4 regions of the Pseudomonas fungipugnans genome follow, and region 1 is predicted to be linked to each of the others. Evidence: predicted binding sites of a transcription regulator. Region 1 holds the regulator's gene; each other region holds the start of a gene.
What was found. Region 1 encodes FliA, which starts transcription of late flagellar genes. Its sites were predicted from a motif close to CTAAAGTTTNNNNNNNNNNNGCCGNTAA; they were not measured.

Region 1 (4,213 bases):
ATGTTGCTGGCGCACCTGGCGCGGATGATTGCCACCCCGGAAGTCGAGCCGCTGGAAGAGGGCGGTGTGATTGCCATGGTCGGCCCTGCCGGCATGGGCAAGACCACCACCCTGGCCAAGCTCGCCGCCCGTTATGTACTCAAGTACGGCGCACAGAACATCGCGCTGGTGAGCATGGACAGCTATCGCATTGGCGCCCAGGAACAGCTGAAAACCCTGGGCCGGATTCTCAATGTGTCGGTGACCCACGTCGATCCGGGGCAGTCCCTGGTGCAGGCGCTGGACCCCCTGCTGCGCAAGCGCGTGATCCTGATCGATACCGCCGGCCTGCAAGCCAGCGATCCGGCCTTGCGCATGCAGCTCGAAAGCCTGGCCGGTCGTGGCATCAAATCGAAGAATTATCTGGTCCTGGCCACTACCAGCCAGAAACAGGTACTGACTGCCGCTTATCACAGTTACAAGCGCTGCGGGCTGGCCGGGTGCATCCTGACTAAACTGGATGAAACGGCAAGTCTGGGCGAGGTGTTGAGCCTGGCCATCAGTCATGAGTTGCCAGTGGCTTACCTCACCGATGGCCCGCGGATCCCGGATGATTTGCATCTGCCGCGTCGTCATCAGTTGGTCAGTCGCGCCGTAAGCGTGCAAATGCAGGAAGAACCCAGCGAGGAAGCCATGGCTGACATGTTCGCTGATATTTACCACAGCCCGACCAAGCAGGTTGGCTAAGGTAGTAATGAACAGTTTTTGTACCTACATCGATGGTCTGCCATGCATTGTTCCGTTGGTGAACGCGCAGCCAGTAATGTGGCCTCCGTCTATGCAAGACAAGGTAAAGAAATAACATGGGCAGCATGCATCCCGTACAGGTGATCGCGGTGACCGGCGGCAAGGGTGGCGTCGGGAAGACTAACGTGTCAGTGAATTTGTCCCTGGCTCTGGCTGAGCTTGGCCGCAGGGTCATGCTGCTGGACGCCGATCTGGGGCTGGCGAACGTCGACGTCCTGCTCGGACTGACGCCCAAACGCACCCTGGCCGATGTGATCGAAGGCCGCTGTGAGCTGCGCGACGTGCTGTTGCAGGGGCCGGGCGGAATCCGCATCGTCCCGGCGGCGTCCGGCACCCAGAGCATGGTTCATCTGAGCCCGGCGCAACACGCCGGCCTGATTCAGGCGTTCAGCGACATCGGCGACAACCTCGATGTACTGGTGATCGACACCGCTGCGGGTATTGGTGACTCGGTCGTCAGCTTTGTTCGCGCAGCCCAGGAAGTGCTGCTGGTGGTGTGCGACGAACCGACCTCGATCACCGACGCCTACGCGCTGATCAAACTGCTGAATCGCGATTACGGCATGAACCGCTTCCGCGTCCTGGCCAACATGGCCCAGAGCCCGCAGGAAGGTCGCAACCTGTTCGCCAAGTTGACCAAGGTCACGGATCGCTTCCTCGATGTCGCCTTACAATACGTCGGTGCGGTGCCTTACGACGAAAGCGTGCGCAAGGCCGTGCAGAAGCAGCGTGCAGTCTACGAAGCCTTTCCGCGCTCCAAGTGCGCGCTGGCGTTCAAGGCCATTGCACAGAAGGTCGACACCTGGCCGCTGCCGGCGAACCCGCGCGGGCATCTGGAATTCTTCGTCGAGCGCCTCGTGCAACAGACAGCAGGGCCAGTGGTATGACAGCCAGCGGTTACAACCTCTACAAAAAATCGGCACGTGATGCGCAGTACGAGCTGATCGAGCGTTACGCGCCGCTGGTCAAACGCATTGCCTATCACTTGCTGGCGCGTCTGCCGGCAAGTGTGCAGGTTGAAGATCTTATTCAGGCCGGGATGATCGGCCTGCTGGAAGTCTCGACCAAATACGACGCCAGCAAAGGCGCCAGTTTTGAAACGTACGCGGGGATCCGGATCCGCGGCGCGATGCTCGATGAAGTACGCAAAGGGGACTGGGCGCCACGCTCGGTCCACCGCAATACCCGGATGGTCAGCGACGCAATTCGCTCTATTGAAGCTAAAACCGGCCGTGACGCTAAAGATCACGAGGTTGCGGCCGAACTCCAATTGAGTCTCGACGATTATTACGGGATTTTGAACGATACCTTGGGCAGCCGCCTGTTCAGTTTCGACGACCTGTTGCAGGACGGCGAACACGAAGGGCTGCACGAGGATGGCGCCAGTGCTCATCTTGAGCCGTCACGCGATCTGGAAGACGAACGTTTCCAGGCCGCACTGGCGGACGCGATTGCCAATTTGCCGGAGCGTGAGCGACTGGTGTTGGCGCTGTACTACGACGAAGAGCTGAACCTCAAGGAAATCGGTGAGGTCCTGGGGGTCAGCGAATCGCGGGTCAGCCAGTTACACAGCCAGTGCGCGGCCCGTTTGCGGGGGCGTTTGGGGGAGTGGCGAGCGCGCTGAAGGCAGTGTGGGGACTGCAAACCAGGCTGGTGCGGTTGTGAACGGCACCGGTCTTGTTGTGTTGTGTTCCAGACAGTCATTTGAGTGCTTTGCCTGATTGATTGAAATGGCGCGTCCAGGTGCTGGACGCGTTTAAGACTGCTTGGAGGTCGAATTGGACAAGAACATGAAAATCCTCATCGTTGATGACTTCTCAACGATGCGGCGGATCATTAAAAACCTGTTGCGTGACCTTGGGTTCACCAACACGGTCGAGGCGGACGATGGCACTACGGCTATCCCTGTTCTCAACAGCGGGAGCATCGACTTTCTGGTAACGGACTGGAACATGCCTGGCATGACCGGTATCGATTTGCTGCGCCACGTGCGCGCCGATGAAAAGCTCAAGCACCTGCCGGTATTGATGGTGACCGCTGAAGCCAAGCGCGAACAGATCATCGAAGCGGCCCAGGCCGGTGTTAACGGCTATGTGGTCAAACCCTTCACGGCCCAGGCGTTGAAAGAAAAAATCGAGAAGATTTTCGAACGCATCGGTTGAGCAACTGCGCCACGGGGGAGCTATGGAGCATAACGAATCTTCACAGGGCGATTTTGAATCGACTCTGAAAAAACATGCGGTCGAACTGGTCGAAAGCCTTGAAAAAGGCAGGTTCGGCGATGCGGTGCAACTGATCCATGAGCTCAACCAGACCCGTGACCGCGGCCTGTATCAGGAAGTGGGCAAGCTCACTCGCGAGCTGCACAGCGCGATCGTCAATTTCCAGATTGACCCGAACATGCCGCAAGCCGAGGAAGTGTCGCAAATCACCGACGCCACCGAGCGTCTGGGGTATGTGGTCAAGCTGACCGAGGCCGCGGCCAACCGCACCATGGACCTGGTGGAAAACGCCACGCCGCTGATCAACAGCCTGAGCGAAGAAGCCCAGGCATTGAGCACCGACTGGGGCCGTTTCATGCGCCGCGAAGTCGGGGCTGAAGAGTTTCGCGAACTGGCCCGTCGGGTCGACGGTTTTCTGACCCGCAGCCGCGAAGACAACCGCGTGGTGTCGAGCAACCTCAACGACATCCTGCTGGCCCAGGATTACCAGGACCTCACCGGTCAGGTGATCAAGCGCGTGACCCAATTGGTCACCGAAGTCGAAAGCAACCTGCTCAAGCTCGTACTCATGGCAAGCCAGGTGGACCGCTTTGCGGGCATCGAACATGACCGTGAAGCGATGCTTGCTGAAAAAGATCCGCAAAAACATCTCTCTCAGGGTGAAGGTCCGCAGATTCATGCCGATAAAAGAGAAGATGTTGTGTCCGGTCAGGACGATGTGGACGATTTGTTATCCAGCCTAGGATTTTAGAGTTTTAGCATTTTAGGTTTTTTAGGTTTTTAGACCTGTAGGAGCACCCCCTTAATGAGCTTCGGCGCCGATGAAGAGATCCTTCAGGATTTCCTGGTTGAGGCCGGCGAGATTCTAGAGCAACTGTCCGAGCAACTGGTCGAGCTGGAAAGCCGACCGGATGATGCGGATTTGCTCAATGCAATTTTTCGCGGTTTTCACACTGTAAAAGGGGGCGCCGGCTTCCTCCAGCTCAATGAGCTGGTGGAGTGCTGTCACATCGCCGAGAACGTGTTCGACATCCTGCGCAAGGGTGAACGTCGCGTCGACTCGGAACTGATGGACGTGGTTCTCGAAGCGCTGGACGCGGTGAACGGCATGTTTACCGAAGTCCGTGAGCGCAGCCCGATCACGGCTGCGACGCCAGAGTTGCTCGCGGCACTGGCCCGTCTGGCCGAGCCGCAATCTGCCGATG
Region 2 (4,213 bases), 1.7 Mb from region 1:
CCTGCACGAATGGCGTAACGATGGCGGCGCTGTCTCCACCCGAGACTCAGTGAAATTGAAATCGCTGTGAAGATGCAGTGTATCCGCGGCTAGACGGAAAGACCCCGTGAACCTTTACTATAGCTTTGCACTGGACTTTGAATTTGCTTGTGTAGGATAGGTGGGAGGCTTTGAAGCGTGGACGCCAGTTCGCGTGGAGCCAACCTTGAAATACCACCCTGGCAACTTTGAGGTTCTAACTCAGGTCCGTTATCCGGATCGAGGACAGTGTATGGTGGGTAGTTTGACTGGGGCGGTCTCCTCCTAAAGAGTAACGGAGGAGTACGAAGGTGCGCTCAGACCGGTCGGAAATCGGTCGTAGAGTATAAAGGCAAAAGCGCGCTTGACTGCGAGACAGACACGTCGAGCAGGTACGAAAGTAGGTCTTAGTGATCCGGTGGTTCTGTATGGAAGGGCCATCGCTCAACGGATAAAAGGTACTCCGGGGATAACAGGCTGATACCGCCCAAGAGTTCATATCGACGGCGGTGTTTGGCACCTCGATGTCGGCTCATCACATCCTGGGGCTGAAGCCGGTCCCAAGGGTATGGCTGTTCGCCATTTAAAGTGGTACGCGAGCTGGGTTTAGAACGTCGTGAGACAGTTCGGTCCCTATCTGCCGTGGACGTTTGAGATTTGAGAGGGGCTGCTCCTAGTACGAGAGGACCGGAGTGGACGAACCTCTGGTGTTCCGGTTGTCACGCCAGTGGCATTGCCGGGTAGCTATGTTCGGAATAGATAACCGCTGAAAGCATCTAAGCGGGAAACTAGCCTCAAGATGAGATCTCACTGGGACCTTGAGTCCCCTGAAGGGCCGTCGAAGACTACGACGTTGATAGGTTGGGTGTGTAAGCGCTGTGAGGCGTTGAGCTAACCAATACTAATTGCCCGTGAGGCTTGACCATATAACACCCAAGCAATTTGCTGACTCGAAAGAGCACCAGATTGCGGTGTGTGAAGACGAAACGAACCGAAAGTTCGAGAAACAAACACACAAATCTATCGCATACCCATTCGCTGGAGCGTGATCCGTAAGGAACACGAGCTGGCTACCGAATTTCTTGACGACCATAGAGCATTGGAACCACCTGATCCCATCCCGAACTCAGCAGTGAAACGATGCATCGCCGATGGTAGTGTGGGGTTTCCCCATGTGAGAGTAGGTCATCGTCAAGATTAAATTCCGAAACCCCTATCTGCGTATGCAGGTAGGGGTTTTGTTTTAGTAGAAGTCACCGATTTTTGCTGGCACGTTACTGATGTAACGGACCGGTCACAGAATTTCTTGACGACCATAGAGCATTGGAACCACCTGATCCCATCCCGAACTCAGCAGTGAAACGATGCATCGCCGATGGTAGTGTGGGGTTTCCCCATGTGAGAGTAGGTCATCGTCAAGATTGAATTCCGAAACCCCTGTTTGCTAACGCAGACAGGGGTTTTGTCGTTTCAGGGCAGATAAATCTGTCTGCCTAGCTCAAGGGCTCACCCAGCTTGGTAATTTTTCACCACCCGAGTGTGTCGTGGAGGCTGAAAAATGCCGTCCAAAAAGCCAAAGCAAAGGCTCTGGGACGCCGTTCGGCGGGAATCAGAGCAGAATGTCAGGCATTTCGCACAAAAGCCTAAGATTTCTGCGCCTCGTGCCGACAGACTGGTGAGACATGCGTGCACCAAAGTAGAGCGACCTCAGAAAGTCGCCTGCGCTGTTACATGGAATGTTGCAACCCGGAACGCATCCCCACTTTCTGCATAAGAAGTCCCATGAAATGAATCTCAAGTTCAGCCATAAAATCCTTCTGGCCGCCTCTGGCGTCGTGGTCCTGGCTTTCGCGTTGTTCACTTTGTACAACGACTATCTGCAGCGAAACACCATCCGCCAGAACCTCGAATCATCCGTTCAGCAAGCCGGCGACCTGACCGCCAGCAGCGTGCAGAACTGGATGAGTGGCCGCGTGCTGGTGTTGGAAAGCCTCGCGCAGAACGTCGCCCATCAAGGTGCGAATGCCGACTTCCCGGGGCTGGTGGATCAACCCGCCTTCACCTCGAACTTCCAGTTCACCTATGTCGGTCAGGCTAACGGTGTATTCACCCAGCGGCCTGACGCGAAAATGCCAGACGGCTACGACCCTCGTCAGCGTCCCTGGTACAAACAGGCCGTGATGGCTGACAAGACCATGCTGACGCCGCCGTACATGGCCGCGGTCGGTGGTCTGGTGGTGACTATCGCCATGCCGGTGAAGAAGAACGGGGAACTGCTGGGCGTCGTCGGCGGTGACCTGAGCCTGGAAACTCTGGTGAAGATCATCAACTCGGTGGATTTCGGCGGCATCGGCCACGCTTTTCTGGTCAGCGCCGACGGCCAAGTGATCGTCAGCCCTGACAAAGACCAGGTGATGAAGAACCTCAAAGACATCTACCCGGGTTCCAATGTCCGCATCGAAAAGGGCAATCAGGACGTGGAGCTGAACAAGCAGGATCGCATCCTCTCGTTCACCCCGGTCACTGGCCTGCCGAATGCCGAGTGGTACATCGGTCTGTCGATCGACAAGGATAAGGCCTACGCCCCGCTGAGCCAATTCCGCACCTCGGCCCTGATCGCGATGTTTATCGCTGTGAGCGCCATTGCCGTACTGCTGAGCCTGTTGATCAACGTGCTGATGCGCCCGCTGACCACCATGGGCCGTGCGATGAAAGACATCGCCCAGGGCGAAGGTGACCTGACCCGTCGTCTGGTCGTGGAAAGTAAAGATGAATTCGGTGAGCTCGGCGGCGCATTCAACCAGTTCGTTGAGCGGATTCACGCGTCGATTTCCGAAGTGTCGTCGGCTACCCGCCAGGTGCACGATCTTTCGCAGCGCGTGATGGCTTCGTCCAACGCTTCGATCATCGGTTCAGACGAACAAAGCGCCCGCACCAACAGCGTGGCTGCGGCGATCAACGAACTGGGTGCCGCCACCCAGGAAATCGCCCGTAACGCCGCCGATGCCTCGCAGCATGCCAGTGGCGCCAGCGAGCAGGCCGATGACGGTCGTCAGGTGGTGGAAAAAACCATTCTGGCCATGACCGAGTTGTCGCAGAAGATCAGCCTGTCCTGCACCCAGATCGAAACCCTGAATGCCAGTACCGACAACATCGGTCACATTCTTGACGTGATCAAAGGCATCTCCCAGCAAACCAACCTGCTGGCGCTGAACGCGGCCATTGAAGCGGCTCGCGCCGGTGAAGCCGGTCGTGGGTTTGCAGTAGTAGCGGACGAAGTGCGCAACCTTGCTCACCGTACCCAGGAGTCGGCCGAGGAGATTCACAAGATGATCACCTCGCTGCAAATCGGTTCGCGTGAAGCAGTGACCACCATGAACGCCAGCCAGGCCTCCAGCGAAGAGAGTGTTGAAGTGGCGAATCAGGCGGGCTTGCGTCTGGTGAGCGTGACCCAGCGCATCGGCGAAATCGACGGGATGAACCAATCGGTGGCCGCCGCGACCGAAGAGCAGACGGCGGTGGTGGAAACCCTCAACGTCGACGTCAACCAGATCAACCTGCTGAACCAGCAGAGTGTGGCCAACCTCAATGAAACGTTGAAGGACTGTGATGCACTGTCGCTACAGGCCAACCGGCTGAAGCAGTTGGTAGACAGCTTCAAGATCTGATCAGTATCAGGCGAGAATTCGGAGCAATGGTTAGGCGAATTCTCGCCAGGTACGCTTGCCTGGCGCTTACGTCCCGGACGCTGGGCTGGCAAGGTAGCGAGTGATGGCATCCACACCACGGTTCAGATGCTGCTGGAGCAGCGTGACCGATCGCTCGACATCTCGACTCTCGACTGCTTGCAACAGCGCCCGGTGATCGTCCTGGGAGAGTTTGCCCAGGCCCATGGTTTCCAGGTTGAAGCGCAGGAACCGCTCCTCTTCGTGCAACCCCGCATCCACCAGGCGCAACAGCCGTCGGTTGGGTGCCTTGTTGTACAGGGTCATGTGGAACAGTCGATTGAGCCGACTGATTTCGGCGTAGTCATCGACGCTTTCCAGCTCATCGATACAGCAGGCCGCCAGCTCGAAATCTTCGTTATCGAGCAGCGGAATCGAACAACGCAAGGCCTCGGACTCCAGCAAAATTCGCAGCTCATAGGTTTCTGCTGCATCGCCCTGCACCAGCGGTGCAACCACGGCGCCTTTAT
Region 3 (4,213 bases), 1.2 Mb from region 1:
GCTTGTGGCGGCATCAGTCCCGGCGCCGGAGGCTGACCCAACTGAGTGCGTTTGGGGTCGACAAAGCGCGCGCCGGGGATATGGCCCTCGGTGTAGCGGGCGTGGCTGGTCAGGTCCACCAGAATCAGTTCGCGGGCGTCGAGCCGAGGGAGCAAGTCGCTCGGTTCGATCACGAGCGGCAAGCCAGAGAAGTCAGACATTTGAGGTCTCCAGAGCACAAAGGGGGAGATTGTAACGCAGCATCATTGGCCGCGTTGGCTAAAGCTGCGCAGCGCTTTCTCGATACACTGTGCGGTTTTGCCGAAGGCTTGCACGGTGATTTCCGAGAACGGCCCGCCGCCCTGATCGGCCACGACCACCATTATTACCCGGCCATTGTTGACCAGTGAGCGCAGCAGCAGATGCTCGCCACGAAACTGCGAACGCAGGCTGGCGGGCAGCAGTGCGGAGAATTGGGCGTTGTTGGTCGGGGTCAGGCGAACCTGGGCCTGCTGTGCGAGCAAGCGTTGCAATACCGGACTTTGGCTGACCACAAAACTCAGGCCGGCTACCTCTTTGGGCAGCCCTGCCGTTTGATGCACTCGCAGGTTGGCGTGCGTGCGGTCGGCCATCAGGATCATCACCCGCTGCATGCCGCAGGCGACCAGTGCATCGCGTGCCGAATTGGTCAGGTGCATGGCGTTGGTGAAGCGACTCGGCTCCTCCAGCAATTCGGCACATTGCTTGCGCCACTGGGACAGGTCTTCGGTGGTCGGCGCCGGTGCGGGCAGCAGGCCAGCATGAACACGGTTCTGGCCCCATGGCCACAACAATGAGATTGCCGGGTGCCAGAGGTCCGGCATGGCGTGCTGGCGGGCGCTGTTGGCGGCCTGTTGGTGCAATTGCTGCTGCACCTCGTCCATCGGCATTTGCAGGTACAGGCTGGTCAGGTACTGCCAGCGCTGACTGTGCGGGCAATCCCAGGCCTGTTGCGCCGACAACGCCAGGCCGTTGGCCAGTAGCACGGTATTGGCCGGCTGATTGAGCCAGTTGCGCAGGGTCGGATCGTCATCCAGGCGGTTTTGCTGGCGCAGTGGGTGTTCGCTATCGCGGGCAATGCGCAGGACTTTCACCAGTTCGCGTTGCTCGGTGAGCAGCAGCCGATAACCCTGCTGCACCCAGATTGGCAGGCGCCAGATATCCACCAGCGTCTGGCAGATTTGCAGCAGGCGCACACCGAACAATTGCTTTTCCACCGTGTGCGCCGACTCGCCCTTGTGGATCACCCGCAGTTCCCATTCTTCGAGCAACTTGGGGTGAGTCAACGCCAGGGGCCACAGCGGCGAGAGGAACAGCAGGCTGCCCCAGTGAATGTCCTGCCACAGCCGCGCCAGGCGGCTGGCAAAAAAACCGTTGGCCTGTTGCGTCGCGTGCTGGCTGATCAATTGCAGCTGACGCAAGGCAACGGGGATCTGCGCTTGTGGCACTGCAGGCAGGCGGGCGAGCAGTTCTTCGGTGCGTGTGAGCCCGAGCCGATTGATCGCCACTTCCAGGTTTTCTGCCGTCTCGGTCATGCTGCCCTGGGTATGCCGATTGGCTTCGCGGATCACGCTGAGCGCCAGGGCGGGGCTGTCCTGCATCAGATTGGCGATGTCGCGCAGTGAGCTGCGGTTATCGCGAATGGCCCTGCAGACGCGGTCGTGACTTTCCTGCGGAACCGGCAGGCGCACGCCATCGAGAAGCTTGACCCAGCCTTCGAGCGTGGTCGGTTTTGCAGTTGGAACGTTCGTTTCATTAGCCATGGCTGGACGGGATCATCATCGGCTGCAAACACGCCCGGCGCGGGCTAAATTGGCTTTTCGCCTGAACTGGCTATAGTCTGGCGCAGTTTTGCCGATAAGTAGAAGAAGAGATTTTTTAACTTCCGAATATGACCTTGAACCCGACTCAGTAAGTACTCTCCTACCTATGGCTAAAATTATCGGCATCATCGTCGTATTCGCGAGCGTGCTCGGCGGATACGTGCTTTCCCACGGCAAGATTGCCGCCCTGATCCAGCCCTTCGAGGTGATGATCATCGGTGGTGCGGCCCTTGGTGCATTCCTCCAGGCCAACCCCGGCTACATGACGATGCACGTGCTCAAGAAATCCCTGGGCATGTTCAGTTCGCGCTTCACCCACACCTTCTACCTTGAAGTGCTGGGCCTGATCTACGAGATCCTCAACAAGAGCCGCCGCGAAGGCATGATGGCCATCGAAGGCGATATCGAAGACGCCTCCGCGAGCCCGATTTTCGCCAAGTACCCGGCCGTGCTCAAAGACGAACGCATGACCGCGTTCATCTGCGACTACCTGCGCATCATGTCCTCCGGCAACATGGCTCCGCACGAGCTGGAAGGCCTGTTCGACATGGAGCTGTACAGCCTCAAGGAAGACCTCGAACACCCCTCCCATGCAGTGAACGGCATCGCCGACGCCATGCCCGGTTTCGGTATCGTCGCGGCGGTACTGGGTATCGTGGTGACCATGGCATCCCTGGGTGAAGGCGATCAGAAATCCATCGGCCTGCACGTGGGTGCGGCACTGGTCGGTACCTTCTTCGGTATTCTTGCGGCCTACGGTTTCTTCGGCCCGCTGGCTCACTCCCTGGCCCACGACGCCAAGGAAGAACTGAACGTCTACGAAGCCATCAAGGCCTCTTTGGTGGCATCGGCTTCCGGCATGCCGCCTTCGCTGGCGGTGGAGTTCGGGCGCAAGGTTCTGTACCCGGCACACCGTCCTAGCTTCGCTGAGCTGGAACAAGCGGTTCGCGGTCGCTAAGTCATGGAAAATAATCAGCCGATAATCATCAAGCGCGTCAAGCGCATCGCCGGTGGGCATCACGGGGGCGCCTGGAAAATTGCCTTCGCTGACTTCGCCACGGCGATGATGGCGTTCTTCCTGGTGCTGTGGCTGTTGTCCACCGCGACGCCGGAACAGAAGATCGCCATCGCCGGTTACTTCAAGGACCCGGTCGGCTTCTCCGAAAGCGGCACGCCGTACATCATCGACCTGGGCGGCACACCGACCCTGGCGCCGGAAAATACCCTCAACCCCGAGGTGAAATCCCAGCCGCAACCGGACAAGGTGACAGTCGATACCGATCAGGTTGAGGGCATGGCCGAGCAGGTCGAAAAAGAGCGTCTGGAACTGCTGCTGCAAGAACTGCAAAACAAGGTCAACGAGAACCCGCAACTGCAGAAGTTCAAGGACCAGATCCTGTTCGAGATCACCCCGAACGGCTTGCGTATCCAGATCATGGATGCCGAGAACCGGCCGATGTTCGACTCGGGCAGTGCGCGCCTGAAACCGTATTTCGAAGACATCCTGCTGGCCATGGCCGACACCATCAAGGCGGTGCCGAACAAGATCAGCATCAGCGGCCACACCGATGCCAAGCCGTACACCGGCACCGGCGATTTCGGCAACTGGGAATTGTCGGCCAACCGTGCCAACGCCGCCCGTCGTGCTTTGGTGGCAGGCAGCTACCCGGACTCGCAAGTGGCACGCGTCGTCGGTTATGCCTCGTCGGCCCTGTTCGATCGGGAAAACCCGTTCAACCCGGTCAACCGCCGCATCGATATTGTCGTCCTGACCAAGAAGGCCCAGGCAGCCATCGAAGGTTCGCAAGGTTCAGAGCCTGCACCCATACCGGGGCAGGGCGCGCCAGGTGAAGCCCCGGGCACGCCGGCCACACCGGTCGATCCGAATGCCTTGCCTGCGGACAAGCAACCGGTGCCGGCCCATGAGCTGCGCGAGCGTTTGAATCTGTTTGAGGATGCTGCGCCGAAACCGGGCGAACCGGCCAAGCCGGCGGATCCGCCTAAGCAGTGACCCACAACAATCAAGCCGACAGAGATGTCGGCTTTTTTGTGCGGCTTTCATTTTCAGCGTGGGCACGATCCCTGTAGGAGCGAGGCTTGCCCGCGAAGGCGGCTTGGTAGCCAACCTGTCGTTTGCAGATGCGCATCGATCAATTGTGGGAGCGAGCTTGCTCGCGATGGCTTTGTGTCAGGCGACTGAGGTTTTGAGGGTGGTGTACATATCCATTGCTGCGGTAACGGCCGCCTAGGGTTTCGCTCTTACAGCGAGTCACTTTCGAAAAGCGCGAAAGTAACCAAAGCGCTTTTGCCCCTGTCGTTCGGTGCCTCGCCCAGGCTCGGCATGCCCTCGCTCCGGTCCTGCTCCGTGGGCC
Region 4 (4,213 bases), 310 kb from region 1:
ACATCAGGTTCAGAATGACCATAAAAAACCCGGAAGTTTTCACTGTCCGGGTTTTTGTCTTTCAACAGCTATCAGCGGTTAAACCGCTCCACCAACGAATACTGGGTATTCGCGGTCTTGGTCAGCTCTTCACTCAACAATGCCGAGTTATGCGCCTGTTCCGAGGTCTGATCGGCCAGTTGCGAGATGTTGCTGATGTTGCGGCTGATCTCCTCGGCCACCGAGCTTTGCTCCTCGGTCGCTGCGGCGATCTGCGTGGTCATGTCGGTGATGTGCGCCACCGCTTCGCTGATGCCGATCAGTGCCTGATCCGCCTCCAGCACTCGCGCCACACCTTCTTCCGCCTGGCGGTGCCCGGCGTCCATGGTTTGCACGGCGGTATTGGCCGTCTGTTGCAGCTTGGCGATCAGGGCATGGATCTGCCCGGTGGACTCGCTGGTGCGTTGGGCCAGTTGCCGCACTTCATCGGCCACCACCGCAAAACCACGCCCCATCTCGCCGGCACGGGCCGCTTCGATGGCGGCGTTCAAGGCCAGCAGGTTGGTCTGGTCGGCGATGCCTTTGATCACATCGACCACGCCACCGATTTCGTCGCTGTCCTTGGCCAGTTGCGTCACGGTCAGGCCGGTTTCACCGACCACCACCGACAGACGCTGAATGGCTTCACGGGTTTCACCGGCAATGTCACGACCGCGACCGGTCAGGCGATTGGCTTCCTGAGTCGCGTCGGCGGTGCGCTGCACGTGGCTGGCGACTTCCTGCGTGGTAGCGGCCATCTGGTTGACGGCCGTGGCCACTTGTTCGGTTTCGACGCGCTGACGTTCCAGGCCACTGGAGCTGTTGTGGGCCAGGGTGTCGGACTGCCGCGCTTGCTCGGTCAGGTGCTCGGCGGTGTCCTGCAGACGGGTCAGGCAGGTTTTCAGGCGGGCTTCCTGGCTGAGAATCGACATCTCCAGTCGCGCCTGGGCGCCACGGCTGTCGGTGTACATCTGCGCGATCAGCGGGTCGGAGGTGGTTTGTCCGGCCAACACCAGCAGGCGCTTGAGGCCGCGCTGTTGCCAGCTCAAACCCATCAGGCCCAGCGGCACCGACAGACCGGCCGCCAATGCAAACCCCCAATGGGAGTTCAGCGAAGCGCCGATCATGAAGCTCAGTTGGCTGACCAGAATGAACGGCAGCCAGTCCTGCAGCACCGGCAGCCATTTATCGGTTGAAGGAATCGCCGACTTGCCCTGGTTGATGCGTTGGTAGAGCGCTTCGGCACGGCGGATCTGTTCGGCGGTGGGTTTGATCCGCACCGACTCGTAACCGATGACCTGATTGCCTTCGAAAACCGGTGTGACATAGGCGTTGACCCAGTAGTGATCACCGGTCTTGCAGCGATTCTTGACAATGCCCATCCATGGCAAGCCTTGTTTCAATGTGCCCCACATATGCGCGAACACCGCCGCCGGGACGTCAGGGTGACGAACCAGGTTGTGCGGCGCACGGATCAACTCTTCACGGGAAAACCCACTGATTTCAACAAACGCGTCGTTGCAGTAAGTGATCACGCCTTTGGCGTCGGTTGTGGAAATCAACCGTTGCTGAGCCGGGAAGGTCCGTTCGCGTTGTGTAATGGGCTGGTTATTACGCATGGCTTTTTCAATCCGCAAGGCTTTGAGAGGTTGTCGGCGTCGTCAGGAATAAATTGAAATAATTTTTCAATAAATCAGCGGTCCGTCGCAAAACGGCCGTTGCCTCAGCTGGCAAGCATCGGGTAGGTGAACAGGGCGAAGTGCAGCAGATTCAGGCCGAAATGGGTGGCAATGGCCGCCCCCAGCCCGCCGAAACGGTAGGCCAGACCATAGCCGACACCTGCCAGCCCTGCCAGCAACGTCCATTGCCATCCAGCGCCCATGTGCACCAGGCCGAACAACAGCGAGGCCAGCAACAGTGCGAGGTTTTCGCCGTAGGGCAGGTGCTTGAAATACCGGCTCAGGCCGCCCTGGACATAGCCGCGAAACAGCGCTTCCTCGACCAGGGTCACCAGCAGCAAGTTGTTCAGCACCCATAGCCAGGTCTGATCCGGCCATTTCGGTGCCCAACTGATCATGCCCAGCAGCAATGCGCCGCCCAGGGCCAGTACCGAACTGACGGCCAGGGCCATGGCCGTGGCATAAACCGACAGCCGCAGTGAGCGCCGGGCGACAATCCAGGGGCAGACCAGCAGCAGCCAGAAGCCGATCAGGGGCTTGTCGAGGTTCAGGTACATCGCGAACGGTACGGCGTCGGCAGTGAAGCGTTGCGCGGCGATGGCCCGGCCGTTGTGGAAACCGGGAAGCCAGTGCATGGCCAGGGCCAGCGCCAGGAAAATGAACAGGCCGTGACCGAGGTAGCGACCGAGCTGCACCTGTTGTTGGCGTACGGCATAGCCGGCAAACAGCAACAGCCCGATAGAAATGGCGGCCAGCCAGCCGAGATGGCCGTAGATCAGCGCCAGGGCATAGCCGATGGAGAGAAGTGCCAGGTGGATCCATGGCAGAGCGAGCATAAAAGAGTCCTTTGAGGCTGAAGTGCTTTTGTGGCGAGGGAGCTTGCTCCCGCTGGGTTGCGAAGCGGCCCAAAACCCTGTGATGACAGTGATTTGCATTGGCTGGATTTGCGCCTGCTTCGCAGTCGAGCGGGAGCAAGCGCCCTCGCCACAGAGGTATGCGATGTTCAAGGGGCGCGATTATAGACAGACACAAACAAAAACACCGCCCGAAGGCGGTGTCTGTGTCAGCACGCGTTTATGAGGCAATCAGCTGCCGCAGCACGTAATGCAAAATCCCCCCTGACTTGAAGTACTCAACCTCATTGAGCGTATCAATGCGGCACAACACCTCGACCTTCTCGCTGCTGCCGTCTTCACGGGTGATGACCAGCGTCAGGTTCATCCGTGGCGTCACCTCGACGCCGGTCAGGCCGAGAATGTCCACGGTTTCCTTGCCGGTCAGGTTCAAGCTCTTGCGGTTCTGATCCAGCTTGAACTGCAACGGCAGCACGCCCATGCCCACCAGGTTGGAGCGGTGAATCCGCTCGAAACTCTCGGCAATGACCGCTTTCACACCCAGCAGATTGGTGCCCTTGGCCGCCCAGTCGCGGCTCGACCCGGTGCCATATTCCTGCCCGGCAATCACCACCAGTGGCGTGCCCGCCGCTTGATAACGCATGGCGGCATCGTAGATCGGCAGCTTCTCGCCGGTAGGAATGTAGATCGTGTTGCCACCTTCTTCGCCACCGAGCATCTCGTTGCGAATGCGGATGTTGGCGAACGTGCCGCGCATCATCACTTCATGATTGCCGCGACGCGAACCATAAGAGTTGAAGTCGCGCGGCTCGACGCCTTTCTCACGCAGGTAATGGCCGGCCGGGCTGTCGACCTTGATATTGCCGGCAGGGGAGATATGGTCGGTGGTCACCGAGTCGCCGAGCAGCGCCAGCACGTTGGCTTTTTTCACGTCCTGAATCACCGGCAGCGGGCCGCTGATGTCATCAAAAAACGGCGGATGCTGGATGTACGTCGAATCTTCCTGCCACACATAAGTCGCCGCTTGCGGCACTTCGATGGCTTGCCACTGTTCATCACCGGCAAACACTTCGGCGTATTCCTTGTGGAACATCGACGTGTTGACCTGATTCACCGCCTCGGCAATTTCCTGGGTGCTGGGCCAGATGTCGCGCAGGTAAACCGGATGGCCGTCCTTGTCATCGCCCAGGGATTCGCTACTGATGTCGATGCGCACCGTACCGGCCAACGCGTAAGCGACCACCAGCGGCGGGGAGGCCAGCCAGTTGGTTTTCACCAGCGGATGCACCCGGCCTTCAAAGTTACGGTTGCCGGACAGCACCGAGGCCACGGCCAGGTCGGCTTTCTGAATGGCTTTCTCGATCGGCTCCGGCAGCGGCCCGGAATTGCCGATGCAGGTGGTGCAGCCGTAACCGACCAGCGCGAAACCGAGTTCATCAAGGTATTGCGTCAGACCCGCTGCCTTGTAGTAATCGGTGACCACTTTCGAGCCGGGCGCCAGCGAACTCTTGACCCACGGTTTGCGCTTGAGGCCTTTTTCCACGGCTTTCTTCGCCACCAGACCCGCCGCCATCATCACACTCGGGTTGGAGGTGTTGGTGCAGGAGGTGATTGCCGCGATCACCACGGCGCCGTTTTTCAGGCGATAGGTGTGGCCTTCGG

Region 2: the regulator FliA is predicted to act here: its motif matches at 1,662-1,689, upstream of POF45_RS16690 (methyl-accepting chemotaxis protein).
Region 3: the regulator FliA is predicted to act here: its motif matches at 1,852-1,879, upstream of motA (flagellar motor stator protein MotA).
Region 4: the regulator FliA is predicted to act here: its motif matches at 1,668-1,695, upstream of POF45_RS25915 (methyl-accepting chemotaxis protein).

What each region holds. Positions count from the first base shown of each region.
Region 1 covers NZ_JARBWL010000002.1:2,054,972-2,059,184, forward strand. The annotation lists gene flhF (flagellar biosynthesis GTPase FlhF) at 1-726, shown strand, start outside; gene fleN (flagellar synthesis regulator FleN) at 843-1,673, shown strand; gene fliA (RNA polymerase sigma factor FliA) at 1,670-2,410, shown strand; gene POF45_RS24510 (chemotaxis response regulator CheY) at 2,577-2,948, shown strand; gene POF45_RS24515 (protein phosphatase CheZ) at 2,971-3,759, shown strand; gene POF45_RS24520 (chemotaxis protein CheA) at 3,814-4,213, shown strand, end outside.
Region 2 covers NZ_JARBWL010000002.1:362,508-366,720, forward strand. The annotation lists rRNA gene POF45_RS16675 (23S ribosomal RNA) at 1-944, shown strand, start outside; rRNA gene rrf (5S ribosomal RNA) at 1,100-1,215, shown strand; rRNA gene rrf (5S ribosomal RNA) at 1,324-1,439, shown strand; gene POF45_RS16690 (methyl-accepting chemotaxis protein) at 1,806-3,686, shown strand; gene POF45_RS16695 (GntR family transcriptional regulator) at 3,753-4,213, opposite strand, start outside.
Region 3 covers NZ_JARBWL010000002.1:858,769-862,981, forward strand. The annotation lists gene rhdA (thiosulfate sulfurtransferase) at 1-200, opposite strand, end outside; gene POF45_RS18790 (HDOD domain-containing protein) at 243-1,781, opposite strand; gene motA (flagellar motor stator protein MotA) at 1,948-2,799, shown strand; gene motB (flagellar motor protein MotB) at 2,803-3,852, shown strand.
Region 4 covers NZ_JARBWL010000002.1:2,360,150-2,364,362, forward strand. The annotation lists gene POF45_RS25915 (methyl-accepting chemotaxis protein) at 72-1,637, opposite strand; gene POF45_RS25920 (CPBP family intramembrane glutamic endopeptidase) at 1,742-2,533, opposite strand; gene acnA (aconitate hydratase AcnA) at 2,772-4,213, opposite strand, start outside.